Regions from separate parts of the Streptomyces sp. NPDC096152 genome, predicted to be linked through region 3. Evidence: riboswitches for the same ligand, from Rfam matches in the RefSeq annotation. Region 3 holds a riboswitch; each other region holds the start of a gene.
What was found. A riboswitch is a leader RNA that binds a small molecule or an ion and turns the genes downstream of it on or off. The one in region 3 is predicted to bind thiamine pyrophosphate.

Region 1 (5,778 bases), on a different contig from region 3:
GAACGCCCGTCACCGCCACCCGGAAGACGCAGGCAGCCGAGTTTGGCTTGCCCGTGCCGAGCTCGCCGGTCGCTACGACCTTCCCGGCCGAGTCGTACACCGTCACCCCTGCGCCCTCTCGGATGTCGTCGTAGCCCTCGTATCCGGTGCAGTTGTGGTGAATGGCGTTCGGTCGGGCCTGTCGCGGGCGTGGCGGCCTTCTTCTGCTATACGGGTGGTTTCCGTGCGCCATCCGGTGGTCGATCAGGCGCTCCTTGGGCGGCTCTCGTACCCGGGGCGCCGACAGTGGGCGCTGCGGCAGACGCCGCAGGGTTGCGCTGACCGGCGGGGAAAGCCGGGTGGGACGGGTCAAGGGCGGCGAACCCCAGGCCAGGCGGCGACAGCCCGCCAGAGAACGGTGCCGCCCGTCCGGCCCCGGAGGAGTGTCATGTTCCGCGCGCGTCCGATCCGGTCGCTGCTGGCCGCGGCCTTCGTACTGGTGGGCTTGGCGGCAGCTTCGGCGACCGCCCAGGCCCAGGGCTCGCCCACCGACCACCGCACAGCAGTCGTCCAGGCCCACGGTTCGGCTGCCGGCCGACCCAAACCGCTGCCACCTGTGCGAGTTTGCCGGCCGACAGCCAACTGGCATCGGGCGGCCTGTCTGGCCATGCTCAATCCCAACTTCAGACCCGTCGCATCCCTGCCACCGGGCGCCACGCCGGCAGGCCTCGGCCCGTCCGACATCCGCAGTGCCTACAAGCTGTCCGGCACCAACGGCGCGCGCCGGACCGTGGCCATCACCCTCGCCTACCACAACCCCAACCTGGAAAGCGACCTGGCCGTCTACCGACGCCAGTTCCACCTCCCGCCGTGCACCACGACCAACCGCTGCCTCCGCGTGATCAACCAGAACGGCGGCACCACTCCACCGTCCGGCACCGCCCCCGAATGGGCATTCGAGTCGTCCATCGACGTGGACGCCATCAGCGCCACCTGCTCGAACTGCCACATCCTGGTCGTCGAAGCGGACGACGCCACCCCTGCCAACATGTTCACCGCAGTCGACCAAGCCGTCGCTCAAGGCGCGAAGTTCATCTCCAACAGCTGGGTCCTGCCCGAGGCCTCGTTCGAGGGCGCGTTCGACTTCCACTTCAACCACCCCGGCGTAGCCTTCACCTTCGCCTCGGGCGACAACGCAGGCGTCACGCAGTACCCAGCCGCGTCCCCCTACGTCACCGCCGTGGGCGGCACCACCCTGACCCGCGCGCAGAACCCTCGCGGCTGGGCAGAAAGCGCCTGGAACGGCACCGGATGCGGCTGTTCCCTCTTCGAACCCAAACCGGCCTTCCAGCACGACACCATCTGCACCAACCGCACCATCGCCGACGTCTCCGCCGTCGCCGACAACTTCGCGGTGTACGACACGACCCCCTTCAACGGCTCCACCGGCTGGTTCGTCGCCAACGGCACCAGCATCTCCGCCCCCCTGATGGCCGGGATGTACGCCCTGGCCGGCAACCCCACCCCCGGAACCTTCCCCAACTCCTACCCCTACGCCCACCCGCAGAACTTCTTCGACATCACAACCGGCGCTGCCGACGGCTTCGCCGCGATGCCCGGATACGACGCCCCCACCGGCATCGGCACCCCCAACGGCGTTCGCGGACTGCGCGACCCCTCGGGCGGGGGGTACGGCGCCGCCTGATCACGGCGCCTTGAGCGAGCCGGAGGAAGCCTCCGGGGATGACCGGCAGCGGCCGTCGTCTTCATACGTATGGACGGCGTGCCGAACGCCATAGCGCTGGCGGAGATCACGGCCATGCCGCACGGGATGAACCTCCCGGCCCTCAGGGCCTTCGTCAGTGGTGAGGTTGTCTGGCACTCCGCACACAACCACCAGGTGAGGGTCCGGCTCGATGAGTGGCGGGCAGCGGACGAGTGATCATTCCTGGGCCGTCTCCGGGCCGTCCGAGGTCGCTCAGTAACTACCGGTGACGACTGCTGACGACAGTCGTCCAGGTCGACAGCCGCAGGTCACCCGATTGGATCTGCGACACTGGTAGCGCCATGCCTAAGCCCGGAGAACTCACTTTCGTCGCCCCGCGCGGAGCCAAGAAGCCGCCGCGGCACCTTGCCGATCTCACTCCTGCCGAGCGCAAGGAGGCCGTCGCCGCGATCGGCGAGAAGCCGTTCCGTGCCAAGCAGCTCTCGCAGCACTACTTCGCGCGGTACGCGCACGACCCGGAGCAGTGGACCGACATCCCCGCCGGCTCGCGCGCCAAGCTGCGGGAGGCGCTGCTGCCGGACCTCATGACGGTGGTGCGGCACCTGTCGACCGACCAGGGCACCACCCGCAAGACGCTGTGGCGGCTGTTCGACGGCACCCTCGTGGAGTCGGTGCTCATGCGCTACCCGGACCGGGTGACCATGTGCATCAGCTCGCAGGCCGGCTGCGGTATGAACTGCCCGTTCTGCGCCACCGGCCAGGCCGGTCTGGACCGCAATCTGTCGACCGCCGAGATCGTGCACCAGATCGTGGACGGGATGCGGGCCCTGCGCGACGGCGAGGTCCCCGGCGGCCCCGCGCGGCTGTCGAACATCGTCTTCATGGGCATGGGCGAGCCGCTCGCCAACTACCGGCGCGTCGTCGGCGCCATCCGGGCCCTGACCGACCCCGAGCCGGACGGGCTGGGCCTGTCGCAGCGCGGGATCACCGTGTCCACCGTCGGTCTCGTCCCGGCCATCCACCGGTTCGCCGACGAGGGCTTCAAGTGCCGCCTGGCCATCTCCCTGCACGCGCCGGACGACGAGCTCCGCGACACCCTCGTACCGGTGAACACCCGGTGGAAGGTGCGCGAGGTGCTGGACGCCGGGTTCGAGTACGCGGCCAGGTCCGGGCGCCGGCTGTCCATCGAGTACGCGCTGATCCGGGACATCAACGACCAGGCGTGGCGCGGGGACCGGCTCGGGCGGCTGCTCAAGGGCAAGCCGGTGCACGTCAACCTCATCCCGCTGAACCCGACTCCGGGCTCCAAGTGGACCGCATCACGGCCCGAGGACGAGAAGGCCTTCGTCGAGGCGATCGCCGCCCACGGTGTGCCGGTCACCGTTCGGGACACCCGGGGCCAGGAGATCGACGGGGCGTGCGGGCAGCTCGCCGCCACGGAGAGGTAGCGGCCGGGCGGCCGGCACCGGGACGGGACCGGTTGTGCCACCGGGGCGGGGACGGGCGGTAGTCTGAGGCCGTCCATATATCAACATCTTCATATTCCGACAGGGGAGCGCCACAGCGCTGAGAGTGCGGCAATCGGGCCGCAGACCCTCCGAACCTCGCCCAGGTCATTCTGGGTAGGGAGATCGGTCTTCACTCGAGCTGTTGCGCCCTGCCCGGGAACCCGCGGACCCCGTCCGCCGGACCCGGGCAGGGCCGCGTCTCTTCCTGGCCAACCCCAGGAGGAAAATCCAGTGCACACCAAGACCTTCGTGGCCGTGGCCGTCGGGCTCGGCCTCGTCACGCTGTCCGCGTGCGGATCGTCGAACGGTTCCGCGGGCGGCAGCGGCGGCGACACCAAGACCGTGACCCTGGTCAGCCACGACTCGTGGGCCGTGTCGAAGAACGTCCTCAAGGAGTTCGAGAAGCAGTCCGGGTACAAGGTCAGGGTCCTCAAGGACGGCGACGCCGGACAGGCCGTCAACAAGGCCATCCTCACCAAGGACAACCCGCAGGGCGACGTCTTCTTCGGCGTCGACAACACCCTGTTGTCACGCGCCCTCGACAACGGGCTGTTCCAGCCGTACCGGGCCAAGGGGCTCGAGCAGGTCGGCGCCGCCTACCAGCTCGACGGGGCGAAGCACCGGGTCACCCCGATCGACTACGGCGACATCTGCGTCAACTACGACAAGGAGTGGTTCGGCAAGCACAAGCTGACCCCGCCGCAGTCCTTCGACGACCTGGCCAAGCCGGCGTACAAGAACCTGCTCGTCACCGAGAACGCCGCCACCTCCTCGCCCGGCCTCGGCTTCCTGCTCGGCAGCGCCGCGAAGTACGGCGACGGCGGCTGGTCCGGCTACTGGAAGAAGCTCAAGGCCAACGGCGTCAAGGTGGTCGACGGCTGGGAGCAGGCCTACAACGAGGAGTTCTCCGGCTCCGCGGGCGGCAGGAAGGCCAAGGGCGACCGCCCGCTCGTCGTCTCCTACGCCTCCTCCCCGCCCGCCGAGGTCGTCTTCGCCGACCCCCGGCCGAAGACCGCCCCGACCGGGGTCGCCACCGGCACCTGCTTCCGGCAGATCGAGTTCGCCGGGCTGCTGAGCAACGCGAAGAACGGCAAGGGCGGCAAGGCGCTCGTCAACTTCCTGATCTCCAAGAGGTTCCAGGAGGACATGCCGCTGAACATGTTCGTCTACCCGGTGGTCGGGGGCGCGAAGGTGCCCGCCGAGTTCACCCAGTACGGCCCGCCCGCCAAGGCCCCCGAGACCATGGCCCCCGGCAAGATCGCCGCCAACCGCGACCAGTGGGTCAAGTCGTGGACGTCGCTCGTACTGAAGTGACCCCGCGCGAGGGCCGTGCGCCGATGCGTACGGGGAACGCGGCGCGGTTCGGCCTGATGGCCGTGCCCGTCGCGTTCTTCGCGCTGTTCTTCGCCTACCCGGTGGCCGCGATCGTCCGGCGCGGCCTCCGGGTCGACGGCTCCTGGCGCTTCGGGCGGCTCGTGGACGTGCTCGGGCAGCCCGACATCCGGCACGTGCTGTGGTTCACCACCTGGCAGGCGTGCGCCTCCACCGCGCTCACCCTGCTGGTCGCGCTGCCCGGCGCGTACGTCTTCGCCCGCCTCGACTTCCCCGGCCGGCAGGTCCTGCGCGCCGTGGTCACCGTGCCCTTCGTGCTGCCCACGGTCGTCGTCGGCACCGCCTTCCTCGCCCTGGTCGGGCGCGGCGGGCTCCTCGACCAGATGTGGGGCGTACGGCTGGACACCACGGTCTGGGCGATCCTCCTGGCGCACGTCTTCTTCAACTACGCAGTCGTCGTACGGACCGTGGGCGGTCTGTGGGCCCAGCTCGACCCGCGGCAGGAGGAGGCCGCCCGGATGCTCGGCGCCTCACCGCTGCGGGCCTGGCGCAAGGTCACCCTGCCCGCCCTCGCGCCCGCGGTCGCCGCCGCCGCGCTCATGGTCTTCCTGTTCACCTTCACCTCCTTCGGCGTGGTGCAGATCCTCGGCGGCCCCACCTTCTCCACCCTCGAGGTGGAGATCTACCGGCAGACCTCCGAGACCTTCGACCTGTCCACCGCCGCCGTCCTCACCGTCGTCCAGTTCCTGGCGGTCGGCGCGATCCTCGCCGTGCACGCCCGGACCGTACGGCGGCGGGAGGCCGCCCTGAAGCTCGTCGACGCCTCCATGACCGCGCGCCGGCCGCGCGGGGCCGGTCAGTGGGCGCTCCTCGCGGGCGTCCTCGGCACCGTCGCCGTACTGCTTCTGCTGCCGCTGGGGGTGCTCGTGCAGCGGTCGCTGCAGGCGCCGGGCCTCGGCTACTACCGGGCGCTGACCGACGCCGACGGCGGCACCTTCCTGGTGGCACCGGTCGCCGCCATCGGCACCTCCCTGTCCTACGCGGTCGCCGCCACCGCCATCGCCGTGCTGATCGGCGCTCTCGCCGCCGCCGCGCTCACCCGCCGGGACGCCGGCCGGATCGTCCGCGGGTTCGACGCGCTGCTGATGCTGCCGCTCGGGGTGTCCGCGGTGACCGTCGGCTTCGGGTTCCTGATCGCCCTGGACGAGCCGCCGCTGGATCTGAGGTCCTCCT
Region 2 (5,778 bases), on a different contig from region 3:
AGCCGCGCTCCCCGGCGCGCTCCGTGGCCCCCGTGGAGCGGCCGAGCCCCAGCGTCCCGGAGCAGCAGCACTCCCAGACCCTCATCGGATCTGTGCAGCGCGCGATGCGCCTGCTGGAGACGGTCGCCCGGCACGAGCACGGCGCGCCCGCCAAGCAGCTGGCCCGCGAGACCGGACTGGCGCTCCCGACCGCCTACCACCTGCTGCGCACCCTCGTCCACGAGGGCTATCTGTACCGGGACAAGGGCCTGTTCTTCCTCGGCGACGCCGCCGAGCGCCTGAGCAGCAGCGGAGCGGCGCAGAAACGTCGCAGCACGGTCGTCGACGCGCTCGCGCACTGGCGCGATGCGATCGGCGCCCCGGTGTACTACGCGATGTACCGCGACGGCGAGATCGAGATCGTGTGCGTCTCCGACAGCCCGGGCAGTCCCGCGGTCGAGGAGTGGGCCGACTTCCGTGAGACCGGGCACGCGCACGCGATCGGCCAGTGCCTGCTGTCCCAGCTGGACGACGGCGCCCGCCGGGACCATCTCGACCGCTACCCCGTGCGGTCCCTCACTCCGTACACGGTCCGGGACGATCACGCTCTGTTGCGACGTCTGGAACGGATGTGCCGGATGGAACCGGTGACCGAGCGTCAGGAGTACGCGCTGGGTACGGTTTGTGCGGCGGTCCCGATCACGGTGGGCACCACGGCGGCCACGATGGCACTGTCCCTCCCCGCCCACCAGGCCTCCCGCCTGCTGCCCGCGGCCCGTCAGCTGCAGGGCGAGGTGAGCCGGAGGATCGGCTCTCTGGCGCTCTCTATCAGCATCTGAAAACTCACTCCTTGTGATCTGCCGTGCACGTTCAGCAAGATGCACCCAGTGTGACGGGGACGATTCCCGGCCAGTCGACGGCAGATGACGGGGTAGCGATGCGCGAGTCCGTACAGGCAGAGGTCATGATGAGCTTTCTCGTGTCCGAGGAGCTCTCCTTCCGCATCCCGGTGGAGCTGCGGTATGAGACCTGCGATCCCTATGCCGTGCGGCTGACCTTCCATCTGCCCGGGGACGCACCGGTGACCTGGGCCTTCGGGCGCGAGCTGCTGATCGACGGGGTGGGCACGCCGTGCGGGGACGGCGACGTGCGGATCTCGCCCGCCGACAACGAGGCGCTCAGCGAGGTCCTGATCCGGCTGCAGGTCGGCGGCGACCGGGCGCTGTTCCGTTCTTCGGCGGCCCCGCTCGTGGCGTTCCTCGACCGCACGGACAAGCTGGTGCCGCTCGGACAGGAGGGCGCGCTGGGGGACTTCGACGCCCACCTCGACGAGGCCCTGGACCGCATCCTGGCGGAGGAACAGAGCGCGGGCTGAAGCGCTACGGCCGTCAGGGCGCTGTTGCCGTAACGCTTCGCCGTCCCAGGGGGCATCCGCCGCGTCGCCCTCGGCCTCGCCGGCGACACCGCCTGTGACCTCGTTCGCGACCCCGCCCCGTCCCCCTCGCCGTGACCCGGCCCGAGGTGCCGCCTCAGCGCCTGCGGCGTCGTCCCCGTCCGCCGCGCGCCGGGGCCGGCTGGGCGGCCGGTGCCGCGGCCGGGGCGGCTCCCGGGCGGTCGGCCGAGACCACGAGGGCGGCGAGGGCCGTGGTGACCGGGACCGAGGCCACCAGGCCGATCGAGCCCACCAGCGTGCGCACGATCTCCTCCGCGACCAGTTCGCTGGTGGCGACGGTCCCCACGCTGCTCTGCGCGATGGAGAAGAGCAGCAGCAGCGGGAGCGCGGCGCCCGCGTACGCGAGGACCAGGGTGTTGACCACCGACGCGATGTGGTCGCGTCCGATGCGGATGCCCGCCCGGTACAGGCCTCGCCACCCCATCGCGGGATTGGCCTCGTGCAGCTCCCAGACCGCCGACGTCTGCGTCACCGTCACGTCGTCCAGCACACCGAGCGAGCCGATGATGACGCCGGAGAGCAGCAGACCGCTCATGTCGATCGACGGATACAGGCCGTGGATGAGGCCGGTGTTGTCGTCCGTGTTGCCGGTGAGGGCGGCCCAGCCGATGAACAGCGAGCCCAGGATGCCGATCAGCACCAGAGATATCAGGGTGCCGAGCACCGCGACCGAGGTGCGCGCGGACAGGCCGTGGCACATGTAGAGGGCGATCAGCATGATGGCGCTCGACCCGACCACCGCCACGACCAGCGGGTTCGAGCCCTGCAGGATCGCCGGCAGGACGAAGAAGTTCAGTACCAGGAAGCTGATGGCCAGCGCGACCAGCGCCATGACGCCCCGCATCCGCCCGACGACCACGACGGCGAGTGCGAAGATGCCCGCCAGCAGACCCATGGGGAAGCGCCGGTCGACATCGGTGACCGAGTACTGGAGATCCTTCGGCGCGGAGGGCTCGTAGGCGACCACGACCTTCTCGCCCTCGTGCAACTGCCGCGACTGGTCCGGCTGTACGAACTCGGTGAATGTACGGCCCTTGTCGGAGCCGGTGTCGACCCGGACCGTGGCCTTCTTGCAGGTGCCGGAGGCCTGATCCGGCGCGGAGGAGCCTCCGGCGGCGGAGGGATCTCCGGCGGGGGCGGCGGCTGAGGCGTTCACCCCCTTGCAGCTGACCGCGATCACCCGGGTGACGGTGGCCTGCTGGCTCTGCCGGTCGAAGCCGACGCCGGTGCGCTCGTGCGCGGGGGCACCGCCGGGCCAGAGCACCGCGAGCCCGACGACCACCGCGGCGGCGAACGGGATCAGGATCGCCGCGATCACCTTGCGCAGGTGCTTCGAGACGGGCGTGGCGGGCCCATGACTGTGACTGTGCCCGTGGCCGTGTCCCCGCCCGTGCTCGTGGCCCTGTCCAGACCCGTGCCCATGCTCATGGCCCTGGTCGTGCCCGGGGCCTGGTCGGCCTCGTGGTTCGGGCGGTGGATAGGGGGACTGCTGTGTCGTGGTCACCGCCAGATCATCGCAAGAACGGCAGAGGCCCACTGTTCACCGCGCCACAAAGGACGCTAGCGTGGAGGCACCTTTGCACACGCGGGAGCTCGGAGCACCGGGCTGAGAGGGCGCTGACCTCCGTATTCGCGATGTTTCACGTGGAACGAGAGATGTTTCACGCGAAGCGTCGACAGACGGAAGCCGCTGCGTCGACCGCCGAACCTGTTACCGGGTAATGCCGGCGTAGGGAGTAGGTCTCATGACCAACAAGGACGCACGCACGCCTGCCTCCACGCAGATCTCCAGCGACGGGGAGGCCGGGAAGTCCATCGGCTGGCACAAGGCGTATGTCGAGGGCTCGCGCCCCGACCTGCGGGTGCCGGTCCGTCAGGTGCACCTCACCAACGGGAAGTCGGTCACGCTGTACGACACGTCGGGCCCGTACACCGATCCACTCGTCGACACCGATGTCCGCAGGGGCCTGCCGCCGCTGCGGGAGAACTGGATCATCGCCCGCGGCGACACCGAGGAGTACGCGGGCCGTCCCGTCCGCCCCGAGGACGACGGGATCAAGCACACCTCGCCGCGCGGGGGCCTGCGCAACCTCGACGCAGTGTTCCCGGGACGGCCGCGCCAGCCGCGCCGGGGGCGTGACGGCCAGGCGGTCACGCAGCTCGCGTACGCGCGCCGCGGCGAGATCACACCCGAGATGGAGTATGTGGCCCTCCGCGAGAACGTCGCTCCGGAAGTGGTCCGGGAGGAGATCGCGGCGGGCCGCGCCGTGCTGCCAGCCAACGTCAACCACCCGGAGATCGAGCCGATGATCATCGGCAAGCGGTTCCTGGTGAAGGTCAACGCCAACATCGGCAACTCCGCGGTCACGTCCTCCATCGAGGAGGAGGTGGAGAAGATGACTTGGGCGACCCGATGGGGCGCGGACACGGTCATGGACCTCTCCACCGGCCGCAACATCCACACCACCCGGGAGTGGGTGCTGCGCAACTCCCCCGTCCCCATCGGCACGGTGCCGCTCTATCAGGCCCTGGAGAAGGTCGACGGCAAGGCCGAGGAACTGACCTGGGACATCTACAGGGACACCGTCATCGAGCAGGCCGAACAGGGCGTGGACTACATGACGGTCCACGCCGGCGTACGCCTGGCCTACGTGCCGCTGACGGCGAACCGCAAGACCGGCATCGTCTCGCGCGGCGGCTCGATCATGGCGGCCTGGTGCCTCGCGCACCACAAGGAGTCGTTCCTCTACGAGAACTTCGAGGAGCTCTGCGAGATCCTCGCCGCCTACGACGTCACCTACTCGCTGGGCGACGGACTGCGTCCCGGCTCCGTCGCCGACGCCAACGACGAGGCGCAGTTCGCGGAGTTGCGCACGCTCGGGGAACTCAACACGATCGCCAAGCGTTTCCACGTACAGACCATGATCGAGGGCCCGGGACACGTCCCGATGCACAAGATCAAGGAGAACATCGACCTTCAGCAGGAGATCTGCGATGAAGCTCCGTTCTATACGCTCGGCCCGCTGACCACGGACATCGCGCCGGCGTACGACCACATCACCTCCGGCATCGGTGCCGCGATGATCGCCTGGTGGGGCACGGCCATGCTCTGCTACGTCACGCCCAAGGAGCACCTGGGCCTGCCCAACCGCGACGACGTCAAGACCGGGGTCATCACCTACAAGATCGCCGCCCACGCGGCCGACCTCGCCAAGGGCCACCCCGGGGCGCAGGAGTGGGACGACGCCCTGTCCGACGCCCGCTTCGAGTTCCGGTGGGAGGACCAGTTCAATCTGGCCCTCGACCCGGACACGGCACGGGAGTTCCACGACGAGACCCTCCCCGCGGAACCGGCCAAGACGGCCCACTTCTGCTCGATGTGCGGCCCCAAGTTCTGCTCGATGAAGATTAGCCAAAGCATCACAGAGCGGTTCGGTGGTGCGGCGGGCGAGGCGGCGTCACCCGAGGAGATTGCTGAGGGGATGCTCCAGAAGTCGAAGGAGTTCGCGGAGGCGGGGAACCGGGTGTACCTGCCTATCGCCGACTGACAATTGTTTCGGCCCGCGCCTCTGGCTGGTCAGTCCGGTCGGGAGCGCGGGCCGCGTGCATCCTTGTAGATGGGGGGGTTGAACCGCTGGGATCAACGCTTCGCCGGATGCCCCCTTGCTGGATCAACCGCGGCGCGGCGTGCTGCAGGTGCCGCGGTGGCACATTTGTCATGGACGGCGGCCTCGCCCCCGAGAACAGCGGCGACGTCATCACCCGGCTGGGCAGGTGGGCCGACCTCCCCGTCCGGCACACCGGGTACTCCCCCCGCCGCGGCGCCGCCGAGTCCTACCGCCGCGCCAGCAGCGACCGCCGCGTCATCGCCAAGTCGGGTGGATAGGTGCCCAACTCGCCGTCATGGAGGGAACCTTCGAGGACGGCGACGGGTCGGAGGAGAACGCCATGATCGGCGTGCTCTATGTGATCGAGCGCCCCGAAGGCGGCCGCCACGCGTGCGTGACCCATGTCACATTCAGAAGGTGACGAGGGTTGGGCGTCGCACGGTGCTAGAGGGCTCGCCTCGAGGTCGCTCTCGCTGACCTGCGGATTTGGAATATATCTACACTCTCATTCCGGCTTCTGCGGGCACCCCCGGAATTAGTTGTCAATTAAGTCCGGGAAGCCGCTTGACGGTCGTTCGACCATCCAGCCGATCACCCGGTGATACATTATTAGCTGTCCCTGACGGCTGACTGCCGATTGGTAGTCATGACACCAGAAGGGAGGCAAGACGCATGCCCGGACCTGACCCTGAAAAGGCCAGGCCGGCGAGGATCAAGCTTCGCCGCAGACTGCGGACC
Region 3 (5,778 bases):
CGAACCAGGGCCGGGCGGCGCCGAGGGCGGCGGTGTGGCGGACCAGGTCCAGGCCGGGGGCGGGGCGGCCGGGCTTGGTGGGCGTGGGCCAGCACGGGCCCGTGCAGAAGTAGTCCACGCCGTCCTGCGCGGCGGCCGCCTCGGCCTCCGCCTTCGAGTGGGTGGAGCGGCCGATCAGCAGGTCGCCGCCGAGGATCGCGCGGGCCGCGGGGACCGGGAGGTCGCCCTGGCCCAGGTGGAGCACGTCGGCGCCGGCGGCGTGCGCGACGTCCGCCCGGTCGTTGACCGCGAGCATCCTGCCGTGCCGTGCGCAGGCGTCGGCGAAGACCCGGAGGTGCTCCAGCTCCTCGGCCGCCTCCATGCCCTTGTCGCGCAGTTGCACGATGTCCACCCCGCCGGCCAGGACCGCGTCCAGGAACTCGGGCAGGTCGCCCTGGCGGGTCCGGGCGTCCGTGCACAGATAGAGCCGGGCGTCGGCCAGCCGGTCACGGGCGCGGGCGGCGGTGTCGGGCATACGTGGGTCCCCCCGGTGTCGGTGCGGTGTGTCGTCGGCGTACGGGACGCCCCCAGGGGGACGTGACCGCGGCGGGCCGCAGCCCGCCGCGGCCGCGGCCCCGGTGGGTGCGGCCCGTACGCCGTGGGAACGGTTGTACTGGATCAGACGGCGAGCGCCTGGGCGCGGCGCTTCACCTCCGTGCCGCGATTCTCGCTGAGCGCCTGCGCGGGGGTGCCGGGCAGGGTCGGGTCGGGGGTGAAGAGCCACTCCAGCATCTCTTCGTCCGTGAAACCGTCGTCCCGCAGGAGCGTCAGGGTCCCGGACAGTCCCTTGACGACCTTGTCCCCGTCGATGAAGGCGGCGGGGACGTGCAGCGCGCGGTTCTCACCACGGCGTACGGCGATGAGCTGGCCGTCCTTGACCAGCTGCCGCACACGTGTCACCTCGACGCCGAGCTGTTCGGCGATGTCGGGGAGGGTGAGCCAGGCGGGGACGAGAGCATCGATCTTTGCGTCAATCTCGGTCACGGGATCAAGCGTGCCATCTGGGACCGACAGTCGGAAGTCAGGCCCGTCCACCCGGGGAGGGTCCTACGTCGGCGCCGTGGGTGGCGCCCCCTCGGTGGTGGCCGTCTTCAGCGGGCGCGCGGGGTCCTCCAGCAGGCCGGGATCCATCGGCGTGCCCGCCTCGATCAGGCGTCTGCCCTGGGCGAGGTCCCGCGGACGGCCGACCGCCAGCAGGGCCACCAGGCGGCCCTCGCGCAGCCAGCACACCGTCCACGCCGGTCCGGACGGGTCGCCGCGCAGGACGGTGGTGTCGGCGGACGCGTGGTGGCCGGCGTACTGCACGAAGCGGCCGAACTGCTCGGACCAGAAGTACGGGACCGGGTCGTAGGCCGCGGGGGTCTCGCCCAGGATGTTCGCGGCGACGGTGCGCGGGCCCTGCAGCGCGTTGTCCCAGTGGTGGACGAGCAGGCGCTCGCCGTACCGGCCCGAGGGGAAGGAGGCGCAGTCGCCGACCGCGTACACGTCCGGCGCGCCGGCGCGCAGGTGGTCGTCGGCCAGGACCTCGCCGTGGGCGCCCAGGGGGATGCCGGAGCCGCCCAGCCAGCCGGTGGCGGGGCGCGCGCCGATGCCGACCACGACGGCGTCCGCGGGCAGCCGCGTGCCGTCGTCGAGCACCACCGCGCCCGGCTCGACGCGCGCCACGCGCGCGTGGGTGCGCAGCACGGCGCCGGAGTCGGCGTACCAGGCGGCCATCGGGGCGGCCACCTCGGCGGGCAGCGCTCCGGCGAGCGGGCGGTCCGCGGCCTCGACGACCGTCACCGCGCAGCCCGCCTCGCGGGCGGCGGTGGCGAACTCGGCGCCGATCCAGCCGGCCCCGACGACCACGATGTCGTGCTGCCGGGCGAGGACCGGGCGCAGCCGTTCGGCGTCGTCCAGGGTGCGCAGCAGATGGACGCCGGGGACGCCCTCGGCGCCCGGCAGCCGGACCGGTTCGGCGCCGGTCGCCAGCACGAGCACGTCGTAGGGCACGGGACCGGCGGAGGTGTCGAGGACGTGCGCGTCGACCCGCACGGCGAGCGCCTCGCGGCCCAGCTGGAGTTCGATGCCGAGGGCCTCGAAGTCGACGTCGAAGGCGGAGTCCTCGGCCTTGCCGAGCAGGACGGCCTTGGACAAGGGCGGCCGGTCGTAGGGCTGGTGGGGCTCGGCGCCGATCAGCGTCACGGTGCCGGTGAAGCCCTGCTCGCGCAGGGCCACCGCGGTCTGCACACCGGCCATGCCCGCGCCGGCGACGACCACGCGCCGCGGCTGTGACGTGCCGTGTTCCTGCGTCTGCTCGCTCACCCGATCACCATAGACACCTGACGGAGGGTCAGTCAGGGTGCGGACCGGGTGACCTGCTGCACAGCGGGGCCGGTCACCTCCTCCACCACGCTCGTCCCGCTCCCCGGCTGCGACTCCCACTGCCAGCTCTCCTCCAACCGGACACGCCCGTCGGGCAGTTCGACCACCGTCGACACACAGTGCCCGCAGGACGTGGTCCCGTCGTGCTTGAGCTGCACGTACCGGAAGTCGAGGCGGTTCCCTTCCCGGATACCCACCAGATGGCCGCGTACGACGTCACCGCCCGCGTATTCGGCCCAGATCTCCCCGCTCCGCTCGTGGTAGGTGAACCGGGTGCGGGTGCCCACCTGGCCGGGGGCCTGGTCGGCGACGGGGGCGAGGACGAGGCCGTCGAGCGAGCGCGGCATGGGCGAAGGCTCCCTTACGAGGTCGGTGCCCGGCGGGCTAGGGTGGCCACCGTACAAGCACTCGCGGGAGCCCGGACGCACCGGGCTGAGAGGGAGGCTGGCGGCCTCCGACCGTACGAACCTGATCCGGGTCATGCCGGCGAAGGGAGGGGCTGGACGCCCATGTCGTCTTCAGGTACGCCGTCTCCGAGTACGTCGCCTCCGGGCACCCCGTCGCCGGGCACGTCCCCGGGCGTCTCGCCCACGGGCACTTGGTCGCCGGGCACGCCGTTCCCGGGCACGGCGGACGTCCTGGTCGTCGGGGGCGGGATCATCGGGCTCGTGACGGCCTGGCGCGCGGCGCAGCGCGGCCTGACCACGGCCGTGGTGGATCCCGAGCCGGGCGGCGGGGCGGCTCAGGTCGCGGCCGGGATGCTCGCCGCCGTCACCGAACTGCACCACGGAGAGCAGACCCTGCTCGGGCTGAACCTGGCCTCGGCCCGCCGCTATCCGGACTTCGCGGCCGAGCTGACCGAGCTGACCGGCCTCGACCTCGGCTACCGCCGGTGCGGCACGCTCGCCGTCGCGCTGGACGCCGACGACCGGGCCCATCTGCGGGAACTGCACGCGCTGCAGCAGCGGTCGGGCCTGGACTCCGAGTGGCTGTCGGGGCGCGAGTGCCGGCGGCTGGAACCGATGCTCGCGCCGGGCGTGCGCGGCGGTCTGCGGGTGGACGGCGACCACCAGGTCGACCCGCGGCGGCTGGCCCGCGCCCTGGTGACCGCGTGCGAGCGGGCGGGCGTGGTCTTCCACCGCGCCTGGGCCGAGCGGCTGACCGTGGTCCGGAACCGGGCGGCGGGCTGCGTGCTGCGCGACGGCACGGTGCTGGGCGCGGGCCACGTCGTCCTCGCGGCGGGCAGCCTCAGCGGCCGGCTCGCGGGCGTGCCGGCCGACGTGCTGCCGCCGGTGCGGCCGGTGAAGGGGCAGGTGCTGCGGCTGACCGTGCCGAAGCGGTACGCGCCCTTCCTGAGCCGGACCGTACGGGCCGTGGTGCGCGGCAGCCAGGTCTACCTGGTGCCGCGGCTGAACGGCGAGCTGGTGGTAGGGGCGACCAGCGAGGAGCTGGGCTGGGACACCGCGGTGACCGCGGGCGGTGTGTACGAGCTGCTGCGGGACGCGCACGAGCTGGTGCCGGGGATCACCGAGCTGCCGCTCACGGAGACCCGGGCCGGGCTGCGTCCGGGCTCCCCCGACAACGCGCCGCTGCTCGGCCCGACCGACCTGGACGGGCTGCTGCTGGCCACCGGGCACTACCGCAACGGCGTGCTGCTCACCCCGGTCACCGGGGACATCCTGGCGCACGCCCTGGTCACCGGGGACCTGCCCGACGACGCGCGCCCCTTCGGCCCGCGCCGCTTTCGCGCCGCCGCACTCTCGGAGCAGCCCGCATGAACATCTCGGTCAACGGGGAGCCGCGCGAGGTCGCGTCCGGCGCGGCTCTGGACACCGTCGTGGCGTTGCTGACCGCCGCCCCCTCGGGAGTGGCCGCCGCCCTCAACGAGACCGTCGTCCCGCGCACGCGGTGGTCGTCCACGGCCCTGGCCGAGGGCGACCGCGTCGAAGTGCTGACCGCCGTCCAGGGAGGCTGACCCATGGCCGACGACCCCCTCGTCCTCGGCGGAACGTCCTTCGCCTCCCGGCTGATCATGGGCACCGGCGGGGCGCCCAGCCTGGAGGTGCTGGAGCGGGCACTGGTCGCCTCCGGCACGGAGCTGACCACGGTCGCGATGCGGCGGGTGGACCCCTCCGTGCACGGATCCGTGCTGTCGGTGCTGGACCGGCTGGGCATCCGGGTGCTGCCGAACACCGCCGGCTGCTTCACCGCGGGTGAGGCGGTGCTCACGGCGCGGCTGGCGCGGGAGGCGCTGGGCACCGACCTGATCAAGCTGGAGGTCATCGCCGACGAGCGGACGCTGCTGCCGGACCCGATCGAGCTGCTGGACGCCGCCGGGACACTGGTCGACGACGGGTTCACGGTGCTGCCGTACACGAACGACGATCCGGTGCTCGCGCGGAAGCTGGAGGACGCCGGCTGTGCGGCGATCATGCCGCTGGGATCGCCGATCGGGTCCGGGCTCGGCATCCGCAACCCGCACAACTTCCAGCTGATCGTGGAGCGGGCGCGGGTGCCGGTGATCCTCGACGCCGGCGCCGGTACGGCCTCGGACGTGACCCTCGCCATGGAGCTGGGGTGCGCGGGGGTGATGCTGGCGTCGGCGGTGACGCGGGCGCAGGAGCCGGTGCGGATGGCGGAGGCGATGCGCTGCGCGGTGGAGGCGGGCCGGCTGGCCCGGCTGGCGGGACGCATCCCCCGGCGCTACCTCGCCGAGGCGTCGTCCCCCACGGAGGGCATGGCCCGGCTGGACCCGGAGCGGCCCGCCTTCTAGGCGTCCGCCCCGGTGCGGGGGCGGACCCGGATCGGGCCGCCTTCCAGGCGTCCGCCGCGATGCGCGGCCGTGTCCGGGACGGCGTGCGAAGCGTCACAGGTCGGTCGCAGTACCGCTCCTCCTTGCGGACGAGGCGGCGTGGCGTCGGTGGCGGCTCGTAGACTCACCTGCGTGGATACGACCCTTCAGGACCCATTGGTCGGGCAGGTGCTCGACGCCCGGTATCGCGTGGACGCGCGGATCGCGGTCGGCGGGATGGCCACGGTCTACCGGGCCCTGGACACCCGCCTGGACCGCGTCCTCGCGCTGAAGGTGATGCACCCGACGCTCGCGGCCGACGCCAGTTTCGTCGAGCGGTTCATCCGGGAGGCCAAGTCGGTCGCCCGGCTCGCCCACCCGAACGTGGTGCAGGTCTTCGACCAGGGCACCGACGGGTCGTACGTCTATCTGGCCATGGAGTACGTCGCGGGCTGCACCCTGCGCGACGTGCTGCGCGAGCGCGGGGCGCTGCAGCCGCGTGCCGCGCTGGACATCCTGGAGCCGGTGCTCGCGGCGCTCGGCGCCGCGCACCGGGCGGGTTTCGTGCACCGCGACATGAAGCC

Region 1: linked by a shared signal. The riboswitch ahead of ACIQ9G_RS31430 (thiamine ABC transporter substrate binding subunit) and the one ahead of thiO (glycine oxidase ThiO) in region 3 are both predicted to bind thiamine pyrophosphate.
Region 2: linked by a shared signal. The riboswitch ahead of thiC (phosphomethylpyrimidine synthase ThiC) and the one ahead of thiO (glycine oxidase ThiO) in region 3 are both predicted to bind thiamine pyrophosphate.

Annotation. Positions count from the first base shown of each region.
Region 1 is NZ_JBIWFW010000010.1:213,236-219,013, forward strand. Features, by position in the region: gene ACIQ9G_RS31415 (hypothetical protein) at 1-106, opposite strand, end outside; gene ACIQ9G_RS31420 (S8 family serine peptidase) at 647-1,684, shown strand; gene rlmN (23S rRNA (adenine(2503)-C(2))-methyltransferase RlmN) at 2,047-3,153, shown strand; TPP riboswitch at 3,245-3,352, shown strand; gene ACIQ9G_RS31430 (thiamine ABC transporter substrate binding subunit) at 3,445-4,527, shown strand; gene ACIQ9G_RS31435 (ABC transporter permease) at 4,551-5,778, shown strand, end outside.
Region 2 is NZ_JBIWFW010000005.1:440,855-446,632, forward strand. Features, by position in the region: gene ACIQ9G_RS19710 (IclR family transcriptional regulator) at 1-818, shown strand, start outside; gene ACIQ9G_RS19715 (SsgA family sporulation/cell division regulator) at 917-1,354, shown strand; gene ACIQ9G_RS19720 (YibE/F family protein) at 1,509-2,936, opposite strand; TPP riboswitch at 3,008-3,185, shown strand; gene thiC (phosphomethylpyrimidine synthase ThiC) at 3,178-4,980, shown strand; gene ACIQ9G_RS19730 (hypothetical protein) at 5,151-5,318, shown strand; gene ACIQ9G_RS19735 (hypothetical protein) at 5,336-5,461, shown strand; gene ACIQ9G_RS19740 (hypothetical protein) at 5,713-5,778, shown strand, end outside.
Region 3 is NZ_JBIWFW010000001.1:899,877-905,654, reverse strand. Features, by position in the region: gene thiE (thiamine phosphate synthase) at 1-514, opposite strand, end outside; gene ACIQ9G_RS03975 (Rv2175c family DNA-binding protein) at 658-1,023, opposite strand; gene ACIQ9G_RS03970 (NAD(P)/FAD-dependent oxidoreductase) at 1,087-2,343, opposite strand; gene ACIQ9G_RS03965 (hypothetical protein) at 2,376-2,750, opposite strand; TPP riboswitch at 2,804-2,915, shown strand; gene thiO (glycine oxidase ThiO) at 2,913-4,181, shown strand; gene thiS (sulfur carrier protein ThiS) at 4,178-4,378, shown strand; gene ACIQ9G_RS03950 (thiazole synthase) at 4,382-5,176, shown strand; gene pknB (Stk1 family PASTA domain-containing Ser/Thr kinase) at 5,348-5,778, shown strand, end outside.